3 regions of the Caulobacter sp. GW821-FHT09A05 genome follow, and region 1 is predicted to be linked to each of the others. Evidence: riboswitches for the same ligand, from Rfam matches in the RefSeq annotation. Region 1 holds a riboswitch; each other region holds the start of a gene.
What was found. A riboswitch is a leader RNA that binds a small molecule or an ion and turns the genes downstream of it on or off. The one in region 1 is predicted to bind glycine.

Region 1 (5,794 bases):
CCAGGGGGCGATCTCGATGGACGCGCCGATGCTGTAAGGGATCACGCCTGCCGGAAGGCCGGTCACGGAACGCACGGCGCCGGTGGCGAGGTCCATCACGCGCACGCGCGATACGCCCGCCTCGTTGATCGCATAGACCACGAAGCCGCCGTCCGGCGCGATGGCGAAGTCGCTGACGTCCCAGCGCGGCTCCTTGGAGACGGGGACGAAACCGCCCTTGGCGTCCAGCTTGCCCAGGCGCAGGAAGTCCGAGCCCTTGTTCGAGGTCAACCAGACCGCGCCGTCGGGACCGTACTTGGGATCGACATAGGAAGCCTTGGCCTTCGGATCGGTCAGCGGCTTCATCTTGCCGGTCGCCAGATCCAGTTCGTAGACCGCCGCGTCGTTGATCGACATGCGGTTCAACACCAGGGCCTTCGAACCGTCGGCCGAGAAGTCGGCGATGTTCCAGCCGCCGCCGCTGACCTGGGCGACCAGGCGGTCGGTCTTGGGGTCCTTCGGATCGACGACATAGAGGTCCATGTCCGCGCCGTTGCGACGCGACGAAGCATAGCCGACCCGCTTGCCGTCGCGCGACCAGGCGCCGAACCAGTTGCGGCTCTTGCCGTCGGTGATCAGCCGCGGGCGGCCGGCCTCCAGGGCGTAGAGCTGGTAGAACTCATCGCCGCCCTTGTCCTTCTGGACGACCAGCGTGTCCCCCTTTGGCGACAGCGCCGCGGCCAGGATCGGCTCGTTCTCGAAGCTGATCTGGCGGCGGTCGCCATCGGGCTTGGCCACGACGTGGACCTGATCGGAGCCGCCGAAGCGGGTCTTGATCAGCATCGAGCGGTCGGCCGCATTCCAGCCCAGGAAGTTGGCGTGGCGGGCCTGCAGGTAGGGCGCGGTGGCCGCGACCAGTTCCTGGGGGATGGCCGGCGCGCCGTCGATGACGATGGCGGCGGGCGGCGCGACGGTCTGGGCCGCGAGCGGGGTCGCGACGACGCTGGCCAGCAGGACCAGCGCCAGGGAAGGACGAGAGATCATGTTCGGAACGCCTTGCGAAGGAAGGAGCGCCGCCGGCGGAGGGAGCGCGGGGGAACGCAGCCGGCGGCGCGATGTCGGGCGGGCTTAGAAACGCATCCGCGCGCCGACGGTCACATAGCGGCCGATCACGTCGTAGTACGGCGAGTACAGCGAGCTGACCGGAGGCTTCTTGTCGAACAGGTTGGTGGCGTTTGCGTACAGTTCGATCGCGTTGCCGCGGATCTCAGGCAGTTTCGCCGCAAGGCCCAGGTCGAAATAGGTGTAGGCCTTGATGTGGTTGTTCACCAGATCGACGGTGTTGTTGTAGTTACCCGCCGAGATGTAGCGGGCGCGCAGGTTGGCGCTGAACACCTCGCCGGCCCAGTCGATCGACGCGTTCGCGCGGGTCTTGGGCGTGCCCAGACCGAACGAATAGCCCTGCGACTTGACGTACTCGATCTTGCTGACGCCGTCGTTGGTGGTCAGGCTGTTGACCCAGGTGCCCAGCAGGCGGGCGCGGATACGGCCAGGCGCGCCCGGGATCAGGCGATCGAACGCGGTCGAGTACGAGATCTCGGCGTCGAAGCCGTCGGTCTTGTAGTTGGCCAGGTTGACGTAGGTCGAGACGATCCGGGTGATCGCGCCGGTTGCGTCACGGGTAACCCGCGAGCACAGGTCCTGATTGCCGTTGGCGCAACGGGTGACGATGTCCTGAGCCGCGATCGTGGTGATCACGTCGTCGATGTTGATCTTGAAATAGTCGAGCGACATGCTCAGGCCCGCGATCGACGGCGGCGAATAGACGAAGCCGGTCGTGAAGGTCTTGGCCGTCTCGGGGTTCAGGTTCGGGTTCCCACCGCCGTTGGTCAGCACATAGACGCTGGAGTTGTTTGTCGGGTCGGTCAGCGTGTTGTAGCCGGTCGTGGTCGTCGTGAAGAGCTCGGTCAGGTTGGCCGAACGGATGTCACGCGACTGGGTGATGCGACCACGGAAGCCCGGGAAGAACTCGTTGGTGGCGCCCAGCTTCCACGACCAGATCGAGCCGGTGGTGTCGTAGTCGGAGATGCGCGCGGCCGCGTTGACTTCCAGCTTGTTGAAGACGGGGATGTCGCGAACGACCGGCACCAGCACTTCGGCGAAGGCTTCCTTGACGCTGAAGCTGCCGGCCATGGCCGAGAAGCTGAACGAGGTGAACGCCTTGGCGGCGTCCAGGGCGCCCACCGTGCGGACGACCGACTCCTTGCGCGCCTCGGCGCCCACGGCGATCGAGACCGGGCCGGCCGGCAGTTCGAAGGGCTCGCCGCGCAGGCTGAAGCCGCCGACGTCCAGCTTGCTGGTTTCACGCATCGACGGTGTGCCGGTGACGTAGTCCAGCGCCGCCTGCGAGGGCGCGCCCTGGCCGAACAGGTTGATCGGCACGCAGTTGGTCGAGGCGTTGGTCAGGGCGACGCGGCAGACCGCCTGGCCGGTCGTGGGGCTGATCACCGAGTCGACGGCGTTGGCGTAGTTCTGGGTCAGGAAGAACCCGGGGGTGTCGATGTTGTTGTCCTGCTCGCCGTGGCTGTAATAGGCGCTCCAGCGCCAGCCGCCGTCGAACTCGCCGTCCAGGGCGATCGTGCCTTGGGTCGAGACGCGTTCGAAGTCGATGGTCGGATAGGCCTCGGTGTTGAAGCGGCCCATCGTGAAGCTCGTCTGGCCGGCGGCGGCCAGCGCCGTCTTCACGGCCGTCGGCAGGAAGGCGTTGTCCGACTTGATCGTCAGGTTGCCGCGGTTGTGGTCGCCGAACCAGATGTAGTTGTTCCACATCCGCGACCGACGCAGTTCGGCGGTCAGCTTGACCTTGTCGGTCAGGTCGTAGGTCGCGCTGGCCATGGTGGCGTAGCGCTTCTGCGGCGTCACCAGCGGCGACAGATCGTCGTTCGAAGGGCCTTCGCCGCCGATCGAGTTCGTGCCTTGCACCGTGCCGTAGTCGAAGGCGCGCAGGGTGCCGTCCGGATTGAAGGTCTGGCCGCGCAGCACGCCCGAGGTGATCAGGCCTCCGGGAGCGGCGTTCGAGAAGCCGACGTCGGGGGCCAGGACGAAGCGGCCCGCGCCGTTCGAGATGGTGGCCCAACGGCCGATGTTCGGGCGGCTGTTCTTCGGAATGACGCCGTCGTTGTCGAGATATTCGCCGCCGATGACAAAGTGGCCGCGGCCGCCGGCGAAGGTCGTGCCGGCCGCGCCTTCGACGCGGATCTGTTTGGCGTCGTCAAAGGACGATTCGCCGCCCTCGATGCCGAACTTGAAGCCGGTGAAGTTGCGGTCGATGGAGAGGTTGACGACACCGGCGACGGCGCCCGAGCCCCAGGCGGCCGAGGCGCCGCCGGTCACGACGTCCACGCCTTTCAGCATGACGCTGGGGATCATGTTCAGGTCGTTCTCGCCCGAGAAGCGGCGGCCATCCAGCAGCACCAGGGTGCGGTTGATGCCCAGGCCGCGCAGGTCGACCGGAGCGTTGCCCGCGCCGGTGTTGGTGCCGGTGGTCTGGGGCGAGGTGGTGGCGCGGAACTGCGGCAGGTCGTTCAGGGCGGCGGCCACGTTCGGACGGGCGCCGACGGCCAGGTCCTGGGCGGTGACGCGCACGGTCGGGGTCGGGGCTTCGAAACCGGCGCGATCGATGCGCGAGCCGGTGACGATGATCTCGGCGACGCTGGTGTCTTCCGCAGGCGCGGTCTGGGCGAAGGCTGCGGTGTGCAGCACGAGCGCGGCAGGCGCGATGCTGCAGCCCAGCAGCAGGTTACGGCGGGTTTGGCGTGAAAGTGTCAAACGAGATCCCCTCGGTGTTTGCAGTCGACAACGCCCGTCCCGTGCGCCGCACGATGCGACGCGCCCGGGTTCGTCAGGCGGTTTCCTCTGCCCCCGCTGTCCTTGGGCCTGAGAGATTCAGGCGCATGCGCGCCCTTGCTCCTTCGGCGAGGCCGCTTCCTTTTCGGAGCGGTCCTGCTTTCCAGCGTCCTCGTGCCCTGCGGTCCTTGTTGCCTGAGCGTTTCCGGGGCGGTTGCGCCTTCGGCGTCGGGACGGAGCCGATCTCTTCCGCGAGAGCCAGGCCAATACGAACGCTTCGTCGCATCGCGTCAAAGCGCCCAAAGTCGGTATAAATTTCCCCTAAAGTCCGCAATTGGAACAAGTAGTTCCTAAAAACCATCTTACGGCGATAGGTGCGCCCGCCCGATGCCCAGCTCATCGCGTCGCATGACAGGTCGGTGACAGCTTGGCGCTCGCCTGGCAGCGCCTCAAAAGGCATGCCGAAGCGCCGCCGCACTCCGATAAGATCAAAGTTTAATCAGAAAATGCCCAAATATACGCCAAACATCAGCGCTCGGCGGCCGCTCGCCGCCAGCGAGCCAGAAGTTCGGCGCGGCGCCCTTGATCAAAATTGGCCAACAGAGCCGGCCCCACTCTGATAGGCCTACCACCCGACGGCGAGACGGCGCCCAGTCCCGGACGGATCGGCGTCAATCGAACTTCAAGCAGACGCCGCTGCCCTGCTTCCGACATCAGATAGTCTAGGAACACCCGCGCCGCGCCGGGGTGTCGGGCCACGCGGGTGATGAAGGCGACCCTGGAGATCGACAGGTGATAGTCCTCCGGGACGACGTAGCCGATGTCGGGACCGTGGTTGCGCACGTACCAGTCGGCGTAGGACCCGTTCATGTCGAAGGCCAGCAGGTGCTCGCCGGACGCCACGCGATCCAGCATCGGCTTGCCGGGCACATAGGTTCGCGCGCCCGTCGCGGCCATCGCGTCGTAAAGCGCCCAGGCGTCGGGATAGAACTGGGTGTTGCTGGACAGATAGAAGAACCCCATGCCGCTGCGCTCGGGGTCATACAAGGCCACCTTGCCGCGCCAGCGTTCGGGATCGGCGCGCAGGGCGGCCAGCAAGGCCGCGTGGCTGCGCGGCGCGTCGTCCCCTTTGAGAAGGCGCTTGTTGTAGACGAAGACGATCGGTTCGCTGGTCACGCCGAAGCCCTGGTCGCGCCATCGCGCCCAGGCGGGAAGGCTCCTGGCCTCGGGACTTCTATAGGTCTGGGCGTAGCCGTCGTTGATCAGCTTGACCTGGGTGTCCATGGCCGAGGTCCAGACCACGTCGGCGACCGGCTTGCCGCGCGTGGCCTCTTCGATCACCCGGGCCTGCATGTCGCGCGACGTCAGCACGACGAACCGAAGCTTCACCTTCGGAAAGCGGCGTTCGAAATCCTCGACCAACGGCTGATGGATGTCGTTGTTGATATAGACCACGACCTCGCCCTCGCGGGCGGCCGCCCGGATGTCCGAGGCCCGCGTCGCCTGTCCCGGCGCGCCGGGCGCGCAGCCCGTCAGCACCAGGGCGGCCGCGCCCAGGCTTGCGAAGAGGTTGGCGACGAAGCACCGTCTCTTGACCTGATGTGGCAATCGGCGTCGGATGCCGCTCTCCCCTGAGTGTGTCCGGCTCCTACATCCCCGATGAAGATACTGGTTGTCGAGGATGATCCGCCCCTGCGTCGCTCGCTGACCGCGACGCTGGAGAGTGAAGGGCACGAGCCCGTCTGCGCCGAGACCGGTGAGGCCGCCCTGGCCCTGGCCCTGGCTCACGGGGCCGACTTCGACGCCGTCGTCCTGGATATAGGCCTGCCCGACATCGACGGCTTTGAGATCCTGGGCCGACTGCGGCGCGAGGGCGTGCTCACCCCTATCGTCATGTTGACCGCCCGTGACGCGGTGCGCGATCGCATCGCGGGCCTGGACATGGGCGCGGACGACTACGTGCTGAAGC
Region 2 (5,794 bases), on a different contig from region 1:
CGCAGGATGGGGAACAGGGTGGCCAGGTGGGTGACGTCGGCGATGGCGTAGGTCAGCTGGTTGTCGCTCAGCGGGCGGCGGGCCCAGTCGGTGAAGCGGCTGGACTTGTCCAGCTCGATCTTCAGCATCTGGCGGACCAGGGCGTCGTACGCGATCTGCTCGCCGAACCCGGCGGCCATGCCTGCGACCTGGGTGTCGAACAGCGGCGTGGGCATGGCGTCGAGATTGTTGAAGATCTCGACGTCCTGGCGGGCGGCGTGGAACACCTTCAGGACCGAGGGATCGCGCAGCACGTCCAGCAGCGGCGCCAGGTCGATGCCTTCGGCCAGCGGGTCGATACAGGCTTCGGTGTCCGGCGAAGCCACCTGGATCAGGCACAGCTTGGGCCAGTAGGTGGTTTCGCGCATGAACTCGGTGTCCACGGCGATGAAGGGCTGACCCTTCAGCTCATTACAGAACGCCGCCAGCTCAGCGGTAGTGGTGATCGTCGTCATCGGCTGCTAATAGCCTCGCGCACCCCCGAGTCTGCAAGCACAAGCTTGGGGGGAGCGGCAAGTTTCCTTTCAAAAACGGCCCATTGGGCCGTCTTCGAGCCAGAGCAAGCGCATGAGCGACCCCCAGAACGGCCTCACCTACGCCCAGGCCGGCGTCGATATCGATGCGGGCAACGCCCTGGTCGAGGCGATCAAGCCCCTGGCCAAGGCCACACGGCGTCCCGGCGCCGAGGCGGGCCTGGGCGGCTTCGGGGCCCTGTTCGACCTGAAGGCGGCCGGCTACGACGACCCGCTGCTGGTCTCCACCACCGACGGCGTCGGCACCAAGCTGCGCATCGCCATCGACACCGGCATGCACGCCACGGTCGGGATCGACCTGGTGGCCATGTGCGTCAACGACCTGCTGGCCCAGGGTGCCGAGCCGCTGCTGTTCCTCGACTATTTCGCCACCGGCAAGCTCGACGTCGCCACCGCCACCAGCGTGGTGGCCGGCATCGCCGACGGTTGCAAGCTGGCCGGCGCGGCCCTGGTGGGCGGCGAGACCGCCGAGATGCCCGGCATGTACGGCGACGGCGAGTACGACCTGGCCGGCTTCTCGGTCGGGGCGGTCGAGCGCGACGGCGTGCTGCCCAAGCTGGACAGGCAGCGGGCCGGCGACATCATCATCGGCGTCGGCTCGTCGGGCCCGCACTCCAACGGCTACAGCCTGGTGCGCCGCGTGGTCGAGCGCTCGGGCCTGGCCTGGGACGCCCCGGCGCCCTTCGCGGAAGGCAAGACCTTGGCGCAGGCCCTGATGGCCCCGACCCGCATCTATGTGAAGTCGATCCTGCCCCTGCTGCAGTCGGGCCGGGTCAAGGGCGGCGCCCACATCACCGGCGGCGGCCTGATCGAGAACCCGCCGCGTTGCATCGCCGAGGGCCTCAAGGCCGAGTTCGACTGGAACGCCTGGCCCCTGCCCCCGGTCTTCGACTGGCTGCAGCGCGAGGGCGGCATCAGCGACCACGAGCTGCGCCGCACGTTCAACTGCGGCGTCGGCTTCATCCTGGTGGTCGCCGCCAGCGACGCCGAGCCTGTGCTGGCGGCCCTGCTGAACGCCGACGAGGACGCGTTCATCTGCGGGCAGCTGGTCCAGGCCTAGAGGCATGAAGACCAAGGTCGCCGTCCTGATCTCCGGCCGGGGCTCCAACATGGAGGCCCTGGTCCGGGCCGCCCAGGACCCCGCCTGCCCGTTCGAGATCGCCCTGGTGCTGTCGAACAGGCCCGAGGCCGGCGGCTTGGCCGCCGCCGCTGCCGCGGGCGTCGAGACCCTGGCCGTCGACCAGAAGCCCTACGGCAAGGATCGCGAGGCCCATGAGCGGGCCATCGACGCGGCCCTGCGCGCGCGCGGGATCCAGGTCGTGGCCCTGGCCGGCTACATGCGCATCCTGACCCCGTACCTGGTGAACGCCTGGGAAGGCCGGATGCTGAACATCCATCCGTCGCTGCTGCCGGCCTATCCGGGTTTGGACACCCACGGCCGCGCCCTGGGGGCCGGCGAGGTCGAGGCCGGCTGCACCGTCCACCTGGTCACCGCCGGCGTCGACGAAGGCCCGATCCTGGGCCAGGCCCGCGTACCGATCCTGCCCGGCGACACCGAGCCCATGCTCAGCGACCGCGTGCTGGAGCAGGAGCACAGGCTCTATCCGGCGACCCTGGCGGCGTTCGTGCGCGGCCTCTGAGCGCCCCGACTTGCACGAGGGCGAACTTCCGCTCGACAGGACGCCGCGAAAAGCGGCGCGGGTTGCGTTTCAAAACGGCGCCCGGCGTCTTGCCCAGCGCGCTGGCGTCGCCCTGAATTGACGCCGCCTCGGTTACGGAACCTTCTGTAGGCGCTCTCGCGGGAGAGATCGGGCCCCGGCCCGGCGCTGAAGGCGAAACCGCCCCGGAAACGCTCAAGCAGAAGGACCGCGACGGCCTCGGAACGCTGGAAAGCAGGGCGCGTCTGCGTGCGCCCTCGCCGAAGGAGCAAGGCGATCCCCGCCGGGACGGCGGCGTCGCTGAATCTCTCAGGCGCCAAGGACAGCGGGGGTGCGGAAGACGGGCCATGACGGTCCGTCGCGACACCTCCTGGCTGCCGATGACCTGACTCCCAGTTCTGACCCGATTTCAAAAACCCGACCGACCTCGACACGATAACCTGTGCGGTTTTCGTGAGATACTCATTTGCGGATACAATAAGAATCATTTCTATTGTTCATAATTTATACATGAGTGCGCGACGCTTGGACCTGATTTTATATTATCGCCGCGAGCAGCTTTTCTGAATTTACCGAGATAGACAGACCGTCGAGCTTAGCCCCCGTCAAAAGATTGGGGATAGTCATGACGAACACGCGCCTTTCGCCGGCCTCGCGCCACTTCCGGGCCCTGCTGCTGGCCGCTTCGGTCCTGGGCGGCGCGACGCCGGCCCTGGCCCAGGAGGCCGACAAGGCCTCGACCGTCGACGAACTGGTCGTCACCGGGGCCCGGGTGTCCGAGGCCAGCGTCGCCATCGGCACCGACCACGCCACCGCCACGGTGTCGATAACCCGCGAGGCCCTGCTGTCGGCCCCGGCCGGCGTCACCGGCCTGAAGATGCTGGAGTCCCTGCCCGGCTTCAACGTCCAGGCCAACGACGCCCTGGGCATGTACGAGTTCGGCAATTCGGTCTCGGTGCGGGCCTTCAACTTCCAGCAGATCGGCTTCCTGCTGGACAACATCCCGATGGGCCGCAGCGACCAGTTCGGCGGCAGCCCGATCTACCGCTATGTCGACAACGAGAACCTTTCGCGCGTCACCGCCTCGGCCGGGGCCGGCGACGTCAGCCTGCCCAGCTACGCCTCGCTGGGACCGATCGTCGACTACTTCACCCAGAAGCCGTCCGAGGACGCCGGCGGCTCGGCCAGCCTGACCCTGGGCAGCGACAGCCTGCGCCGCACCTTCCTGCGCCTGGAGACCGGCGAGCACGCCGGTTGGTCGGCCTACGCCAGCGCCTCGATCATCAAGGGCGACCTGTGGCGCGGCCCCGGCACGATCGACCGCAAGCACTACGAGGGCAAGATCAACTACGCCCTGCCAAACGGCGGGAACATCAGCTTCCAGACCGTGCACAACGACTATTTCGACTACGACAGCCCGTCGATCACCAAGGCCCAGTACGCCGGGACCGCGGGCGACGTGTTCGGCCGCAAGGGGCGCGGCTTCGCCTACCTGGGCCACGTGCCGCTCTCGACGCCGTTCGGCACGGCGGCCACCGACTCCAGCCTGCCGCAGACCACGGCCGGCGTGCCCTATTCCAACAGCAACTACGCCCAGTACTACAAGTTCGCGGTCAACAGCCGGCAGGACCACCTGTACGGCCTGACCCTGAACACCCCGATCACCGACGCCATCGACGTCACCGCCACCGGCTATTACGAGGACAAGGAAGGCTACGGCGTCTCGCCCGAGGCCTACGCCACCTCGCTGAGCAGCTACAACGCCGAGCGGCTGATCGTGCCGGGCCTGACCGCGCCCAGGGGCCTGCAATACGGCCTGTCGGGCATCGACGGCACCCGCAAGGGCGTCACGAGCAAGATCGCCTGGCGCGCGGGCTTCAACAAGCTCGAGGCGGGCCTATGGCTCGAGGACGACGACTATCACCGCACCCAGGCGCGCTACAACGTGCAGGACGGCAACCCCGACGGCGCGCCGCTGTTCAACGAGCCCGTCCACCGGCAGCGCAACTACGTCTCGACCCGCCAGACCACGCAGTTCTTCCTGAAGGACACCCTGAGCCTGGTCGACGACAAGCTGAAGGTCGAGCTGGGCTTCAAGGCCACCGACATCGACTACAAGATCAGCGGCTATCGCAATCCGGCCGACTACATCAACAGCCGCCAGCCGACCCTGAAGGCCAACTGGAAGGACGATTTCCTGCCGCAGGTCGGCGTGGTCTACAACCTCAACAGCCGCGACCAGATCTTCTCGTCCTATTCGGAGAACATGGCCCTGCCCCGCGGCGCCGACGACGTGTTCTCGGCCGCCAGCCCGGCGGTGACCGGCCCCAAGCCCGAGACCTCGACCAACCTGGAACTGGGCTACCGCGCCAACCGGCCGACCTTCAACGCCTCGGTGGTGGTCTACAAGACGCAGTTCAAGAACCGCCTGCAGGCCTTCGCGGCCCTGGTGCCGGGCGGCGGCGGCACGACCGAGACCTTCTACCAGAACGTCGGGGCGGTGAAGGCGTCGGGCGCCGAGTTCAGCGGCCAGTGGAAGCCGGACCTGCTGGGCGGCAAGATCTATTTCAACGCCAACGCCTCGTACAACAAGTCGGAATTCCAGGACGACATCGCCAACTTCACCCTGACGCCGACGCCGGCGGCGCTCAAGATCGCCGGCAACGCGGTGCCCGACTTCCCCAAATGGCTGTTCCAGGGCGGGGTGACGGTGGAGCCGACCGACGGGGTGGTGTTCAACGTCTCGGCCCGCCACATCGACGACCGCTACACCAACTTCACCAACAGCGAGACCACCAAGGGCTATACGATCGTCAACGCCTATCTCGACCTGGGCGATGGCTTCGGGGCCGGGCCGTTCGAACAGGTCAAGGCGCGGGTCAATGTCGATAACATCTTCGACAAGAAGTACCTGGGCACGATCAACACCACGGTGAGCACCCCGGCCAGCTTCCGCCCCGGTTCGCACCGGACGATCCAGTTCACCCTCTCCGCCGACTTCTAGGCCCACGTTCCGGCCGGTCTTTCGCGAGACCGGCCGGACAGCGTTCGAGTGCTTCCATGACCCGCTCCCTGTTCCTGACGACTGCCGTCGCGGCCCTACTCCTGGCCGCCGCTCCCTCCCACGCCGCCGAAACCGCCGCCTCGGCCCGCAAGATCCACGAGAGCCTGCTGACCCTCGACACCCACCTGGACACCCCGGCCAATTTCGGCAGGCCGGGCTGGGACATCCTCGACCGCCACGACGCGGCCAAGGACGGTTCGCAGATCGACTATCCGCGCATGGTCGAGGGCGGGCTGGATGGCGGCTTTTTCGCCATCTACACGCCCCAGGGCCCGCGCACGCCCGAGGCTACCCGCGCCGCCCGTGACGCGGCCCTGATCCGCGGCGTCGAGATCCGCGAGATGGTGGCCAAGCACGGCGACAAGTTCGCCCTGGCGCTGAAGGCCGACGACGCCGCGGCCATCGCCGCCCAGGGCAAGCGCGTGGTGTTCGTCAGCATCGAGAACAGCTATCCGATCGACGGCGACGTCAGCCTGCTGTCGACCTTCTACGCGCTGGGC
Region 3 (5,794 bases), on a different contig from region 1:
TCTGGGCGATCTCGACGACCGTATAGCCGCAGAAGGCCGCCGTGGCCGGATTGGTGCCGTGGGCGCTGGTCGGGGCCAGGACGGTCTTGCGATGGCCGTTCCCGGCCGCCTCGTGGGCGGCGCGGATGGCCAGCAGGCCGCACAGCTCGCCGTGGGCGCCGGCCTTCGGCGACAGGGCCACGGCGGGCATGCCGGTCAAGGTCTTCAGCCAGTGGGCCAGGCGGTCCATCAGCTCGATCGCGCCCTGCACCGTCGACTGCGGCTGCAGCGGATGGATGTCGGAGAAGCCCGGCAGGCGGGCCATCTTCTCGTTCAGGCGCGGGTTGTGCTTCATCGTGCACGAGCCCAGCGGATAGAGGGCCAGGTCGATGGCGTGGTTCTTCTGCGACAGGCGCACATAGTGGCGCACGGCCTCGGGCTCGGACAGGCCCGGCAGGCCGATCGGCGCGACGCGAACCAGGTCGCCCAGGTCGGAGCCAAGCTCCTGGGGCGTCGGAGCGTCGGGCAGGTCGACGCCGGTCTTGTCCCAGGCGTTCAGCTCGAAGATCAGCGCCTCGTCCTGCAGCAGGCCGCGGGCCCCGGTCAGGGTCGGGTGGACATAGTCGTTGAGGTCGGCTTCGGGACGGGTCGGCCGTCCGACGGTGTTCATGCTCATTGGTCCAGCACCTTGGTCAGGGCCTTGGAGAAGAAGGTGATGTCGCTGTCCGGCGTCGTCTCGGTGGCGGCCACCAGCAGGACGTCGTCGAGGCCGGCGGTCGGGTCGAGGCGCGAGAACGGCACGCCGGCGATGACGCCGTTGGCGGCCAGGGTCTCGACCAGTTCGGCGGCGTTGGCCGGGACCTTGATCGCGAACTCGTTGAAGAAGCGCGGGGTCAGCACCTCGACGCCCGGCACGGCGGCCAGGGCGTCGCGCAGCTTCACGGCCTTCTGGTGGTTGACCAGGGCCAGCCGCCGCAGGCCCTTCTCGCCCAGCAGGCTCATGTGGATGCTGAACGCCAGGGCGCACAGGCCGCTGTTGGTGCAGATGTTCGAGGTCGCCTTGTCGCGGCGGATGTGCTGCTCGCGGGTCGACAGGGTCAGGACGAAGCCGCGGCGGCCGTCGGCGTCGACGGTCTCGCCGCACAGCCGGCCCGGGGCCTGGCGGACGTATTTTTCCTTGCAGGCGAACAGGCCGACATAGGGGCCGCCGAAGTTCAGGCCGTTGCCGATCGACTGGCCCTCGGCCACCACGATGTCGGCGCCCATCTCGCCGGGCGACTTGAGCAGGCCATACGAGACGGCCTCGGTGGTGACCACGATCAGCAGGGCCCCGGCCGCCTGGGCGGCGGCGGCGATCTTGCTGACGTCGGTGGCCGTGCCGAACACGTTGGGAGTCTGGACGACGACGCAGGCGGTGTCGGCGTCGATGGCGGCGATCACCGCGTCCTCGGCGTCGATGGCCGGCGCCAGGCGATCGGTGGCCACGCCGGCCGCATGGGCCAGGGTCTCCACCGTGCCGACATAGTGCGGATGCACGCCGCCCGACAGCACCGCCTTGTTCCGGCGGGTGATCCGCGCGGCCATCATCACCGCCTCGGCGGCGGCGGTGGAGCCGTCATAGAGCGAGGCGTTGGCCACCTCCATGCCGGTCAGGGCCGCGACCTGCGTCTGGAACTCGAACAGCACCTGCAGCGTGCCCTGGGCGATCTCGGGCTGGTAGGGCGTGTAGCTGGTCAGGAACTCCGACCGCTGGATGATGTGGTCGACGCTGGCGGGCACATGGTGGCGATAGGCCCCAGCCCCCACGAAGAACGGACCTTCCGAGGCCGAACGGTTGCGGCGCGACAGGCCCAGCATCTCGCGCTCGACCTCCAGCTCGCCGGCGTGGAACGGCAGGTCGACCGGACCGGCGCGACGGGCGACGGCGGGCACGTCGACGAACAGCTCGTCGATCGACTCCGCGCCGATGACGCCGAGCATGTCGGCGCGATCTTCGGGGGTAAGGGGGAGGTAGCGCATGAGATCACCTGGGGCTGTCATCCCGGCCGTAGCGGAGCGAAGAGCCGGGACCGCCGGAAGCGCGTGCGCTCTGGGTCGGTCCCGGATCGGCGCGCTGCGCGCTTGTCCGGGATGACAAGGAAATTAGAGGGTCGAGAGGAACGCTTCGTACGCGTCGCGATCCATCAGGACGTCGAGCTCGGCCGGATTGCTCAGCTTGATCCTGGCGAACCAGCCGCCGGTTTCCGGCAGGGCGTTGACGGTCTCGGGGCTGTCGGAAAGCTCGCCATTGGCCTCGACCACCTCGCCCGACACCGGGGCGTAGACGTCCGACGCGGCCTTGACGCTCTCGACCACGGCCAGGGCCTCGCCCTGCTTGACGGTCTTGCCGACGTCAGGCGTCTCGACGAACACCACGTCGCCCAGCTGCTCGGCGGCGTAGGCGGTGATGCCGACCGTGGCGATGTCGCCGGCGACTTCGACCCACTCGTGGTCCTTGGTGAACTTCATGGTCTGGCCCTTTGGTCTGAGTGCTAGATCTTGCGCACGTAGCGGGTGGGAACGAACGGCGAGGTCACGACCTCGGCCCTCTGCGGCTTGCCGCGGACGATGACGTTCAGGGTCGAACCGACCACCGCCAGGGCGGGCGGAACGAAGCCGATGGCGATGGCGCCGCCGAAACTGGGACCAAAGCCGCCGCTGGTGACCCTGCCGACGACGTTTCCAGCCGCGTCGGCGATCTCCGCGCCTTCGCGGGCCGGCGCGCCTTCCAGCACCTTCAGATTGACGCGCACGCGCGCGAGGTCGCCGGCCAGTTCCTTGAGGATCCGTTCGGCGCCTGGGAAGTCGCCGGCCTCGCGGCGGCTCTTGCCGACGGCGAACGGCATGCCGGCCTCGATCGGCGAGACGGTCTCGTCCATGTCATGGCCGTACAGCGGCAGGCCGGCCTCCAGCCGCAGGCTGTCGCGGGCGCCCAGGCCGATGGCCTTCACGCGCTCGTCTTCCAGCAGGGTGTTCCAGATGCGGGCGGCTTCGGCGGCCGGCACGGAAATCTCGTAGCCGTCCTCGCCGGTATAGCCCGAGCGGGAAATGATGGCGTCGGTCCCGAAGGCGGTCACGGCGGCGGTGTCCATGAACACCATGGTCGCCGCTTGCGGGACGTGGGCGGCCATGACGGCGGCGGCCTCGGGGCCTTGCAGGGCCAGCAGGGCGCGGTCTTCCAGGCGCTCGACGGTCGCCTCGCCCTCCAGGGCCTCGGCGATGATCCTGTAGTCGTTGTCCTTGCAGGCCCCGTTGACGACGATGAACAGGCCGTCATCGTCGGGACGGGCGGTCATCAGGTCGTCGATCACCCCGCCCTGGTCGTTCAGCAGCACCGCGTAGCGCTGCTTGCCGGGCTTGAGGCCCTGGTAATCGGCCGAGACCAGCTTCTCGAAGCTCTTGGCGGGGTTCTCACCGCGCAGCCGGGCCTGGCCCATGTGCGAGACGTCGAACAGGCCCGCGTGCTCGCGGGTCCACAGGTGCTCCTTCAGCACCCCGTCCTTGTACTGCACCGGCATGGAATAGCCCGCGAACGGGACCATCCGCGCGCCGGCCGCGACGTGCGCGTCGTACAGCGGGGTCTTCTTGAGGTCTTGCTCGGACACGCTTTGGCTGGACAATGGGGGCTCCAATCGGGGTCGGCGACGCCGCCCGGCTTTCGCCAGGTGGTCTCGCCCCCGCTGTCCCTTTGACCTGAGAGATTCCGGCCTTGTGAAGAGGCCTTGCTCCTTCGGCGGGCAGTGCTTTCACACTGCCTCTTTCCAGCGTTCCTAAACCCGCGCGGTCCTTTTGCCTGAGCGTTTCCGGGGCGGTTGCGCCTTCGGCCTCGGGACAGAATCCCGACGTCTCCCGCGAGGGTCGTGGCGTGTTTGGGCGACGGGGCGACGGGAGTCAACTGGGGAGGCGGAAGGGCTTTGCGATGGATACACTTACAAATTGCAATCCACCACGCGCGTCGCCAAACTTGAGGTCACAATTTGCAACCTCAAAAATCGGGCATGACCAGCGAACGCGCGCCAACCACCAGCTTTGAAGTCGATCAGGCGCCTCCGGTCTTGGAGGTCCGTGGGCTTTCGGTCATCTTGGACGCTGATCTTGCTAGACTTTTCAACGTCGAAACGAGACGCCTAAACCAACAGGTCCGTCGCAACACAACCAAGTTCGACGGCTTCGCCTTCCAGCCGACATCGGCCGAAGTCGCCAACTTGAGATCACAGATTGTGATGTCAAGTTCGCCGCACGGCGGCTCTCGTCATCGCCCCTACGTCTTCACCGAGCACGGTGTCGTTATGGCTGCGACGGTTTTACAGTCCGAGCAGGCCATCGCCGCCTCGCGTTTCATCATCAAGGTATTCGTCGAGGCTCGCCGCAAATCGCTGGTCTCCGACGGCGCCAACCTGCCGTCGCTGATCGACGCGCGCGGGCTGCTGCCGCTGGAGCGCGAAGCCCGCACCGGCCTGATGAGCAAGCTCAACGACGCCCTGGGCCGGGTGCTCGACGCCATCGCCGATCCGGAGACCCAGACCACCGTCCGCGACGAGGCTCACGCCATCGCCGCCGAGGGCCTGCGCAGCATCAAGGACTATCTGAAGCGGGCCGGCGTCCAGAACGAGAAAACCCTGGCCGAGGTCCGAAAGCTGCTGGCCGAAGCCGACGCCCTGGAGGCCGAGACCGCCCAGAAGCGCACCGAGAACCAGCACCGCCAGCTGGCCCTGCTGGCCAAGCAGCTGCGCCTGGTGCTGGTGGCCCAACAGTATCTGGAAACCGGTGGGGTCGAGGGCCTGCTGGCGACGCTCAAGGACCTTGAGCGCCCCTAGCGGCCTACATCCGTTCCGGCGCTTCAATGCCCAGCAGGTTCAGCGCCAGTTCCAGCTGCTTCAGCGTCGTCTCGGCCAGGGCGAGGCGCGAGGCCCGGACCGCTGGCTCGTCGGCGGTCAGGATCGGACAGGCGGCATAGAACCTCGAGAAGGTCTGGGCCAGCTTGTAGGCGTGCTCGGCGACGAAGTTGGGGGCCTTCTTGTCGTAGGCCTCCGACAGGGCGCCCTCGAACGCGTCCAGCAGCAGGGTCAGGTCGCGCTCGGCCGGCTCGCCGACGACGATCGGGCCCGAGGCGACCTTCTGCTCGGCCGCCTTGCGCAGGATGCTCTTGATGCGCACCGACTGGTACAGAAGGTACGGTCCGGTCTTGCCCTCGAAGCTGGTGAAGCGGTCGAGATCGAAGACGTAGGACGTGCCGCGGAAGTTCTGCAGGTCGGCGAACTTCAGGGCCGCGACGCCGACCTTGTGGGCGATGTCCTCGAAGGCCTCGTCGGAGAGCTCGGCGCCGAGGCCGGCTTCGCGCAGGCGCTCGCGGGCCTTTTCACGGGCCATTTCGATCAGGTCGTGCAGCTTCAGCACGCCGCCGGCGCGGGTCTTGAACGGCTTGCCGTCGGCGCCGTTCATGGTGCCGAAGCCGATATGCTCCAGCCCGCCCGGTTCAGCGTAGCCGGCCAGGTACGAGGCGCGGAACACCTGCTCGAAGTGATCGGCCTGGCGCTGATCGACGGCGTAGAGGACCAGGTGCGGGTCGAACGACCGGCGGCGGTCCAGGACCGTGGCTAGGTCGGTCGTGCCGTACATGGCCGAGCCTTCCGACGACACGACCAGCAGCGGGTCGGGGCTCTCGACCTCGACCACCGAACCGTCGGGCAGCTTCTTCTTCTTGGTCTCGCCGGGACGCGCGACACGAACGATCCGGGCGCCCTGGTCGTCGACCAGCAGGCCCTTGTCCTCCAGC

Region 2: linked by a shared signal. The riboswitch ahead of AC07NX_RS16230 (TonB-dependent receptor) and the one ahead of AC07NX_RS22740 (TonB-dependent receptor domain-containing protein) in region 1 are both predicted to bind glycine.
Region 3: linked by a shared signal. The riboswitch ahead of gcvT (glycine cleavage system aminomethyltransferase GcvT) and the one ahead of AC07NX_RS22740 (TonB-dependent receptor domain-containing protein) in region 1 are both predicted to bind glycine.

What each region holds. Positions count from the first base shown of each region.
Region 1 covers NZ_JBWKPX010000034.1:26,674-32,467, forward strand. Annotated here, with positions in the region: gene AC07NX_RS22735 (S9 family peptidase) at 1-1,023, opposite strand, end outside; gene AC07NX_RS22740 (TonB-dependent receptor domain-containing protein) at 1,108-3,807, opposite strand; glycine riboswitch at 3,902-3,994, opposite strand; glycine riboswitch at 3,998-4,087, opposite strand; gene AC07NX_RS22745 (ABC transporter substrate-binding protein) at 4,354-5,433, opposite strand; gene AC07NX_RS22750 (response regulator transcription factor) at 5,485-5,794, shown strand, end outside.
Region 2 covers NZ_JBWKPX010000016.1:71,451-77,244, reverse strand. Annotated here, with positions in the region: gene rnd (ribonuclease D) at 1-494, opposite strand, end outside; gene purM (phosphoribosylformylglycinamidine cyclo-ligase) at 607-1,632, shown strand; gene purN (phosphoribosylglycinamide formyltransferase) at 1,637-2,212, shown strand; glycine riboswitch at 2,362-2,451, shown strand; gene AC07NX_RS16230 (TonB-dependent receptor) at 2,844-5,234, shown strand; gene AC07NX_RS16225 (dipeptidase) at 5,291-5,794, shown strand, end outside.
Region 3 covers NZ_JBWKPX010000012.1:50,035-55,828, reverse strand. Annotated here, with positions in the region: gene gcvPB (aminomethyl-transferring glycine dehydrogenase subunit GcvPB) at 1-655, opposite strand, end outside; gene gcvPA (aminomethyl-transferring glycine dehydrogenase subunit GcvPA) at 652-1,998, opposite strand; gene gcvH (glycine cleavage system protein GcvH) at 2,122-2,487, opposite strand; gene gcvT (glycine cleavage system aminomethyltransferase GcvT) at 2,511-3,638, opposite strand; glycine riboswitch at 3,790-3,880, opposite strand; gene AC07NX_RS13290 (ORF6N domain-containing protein) at 4,017-4,835, shown strand; gene AC07NX_RS13285 (arginine--tRNA ligase) at 4,840-5,794, opposite strand, start outside.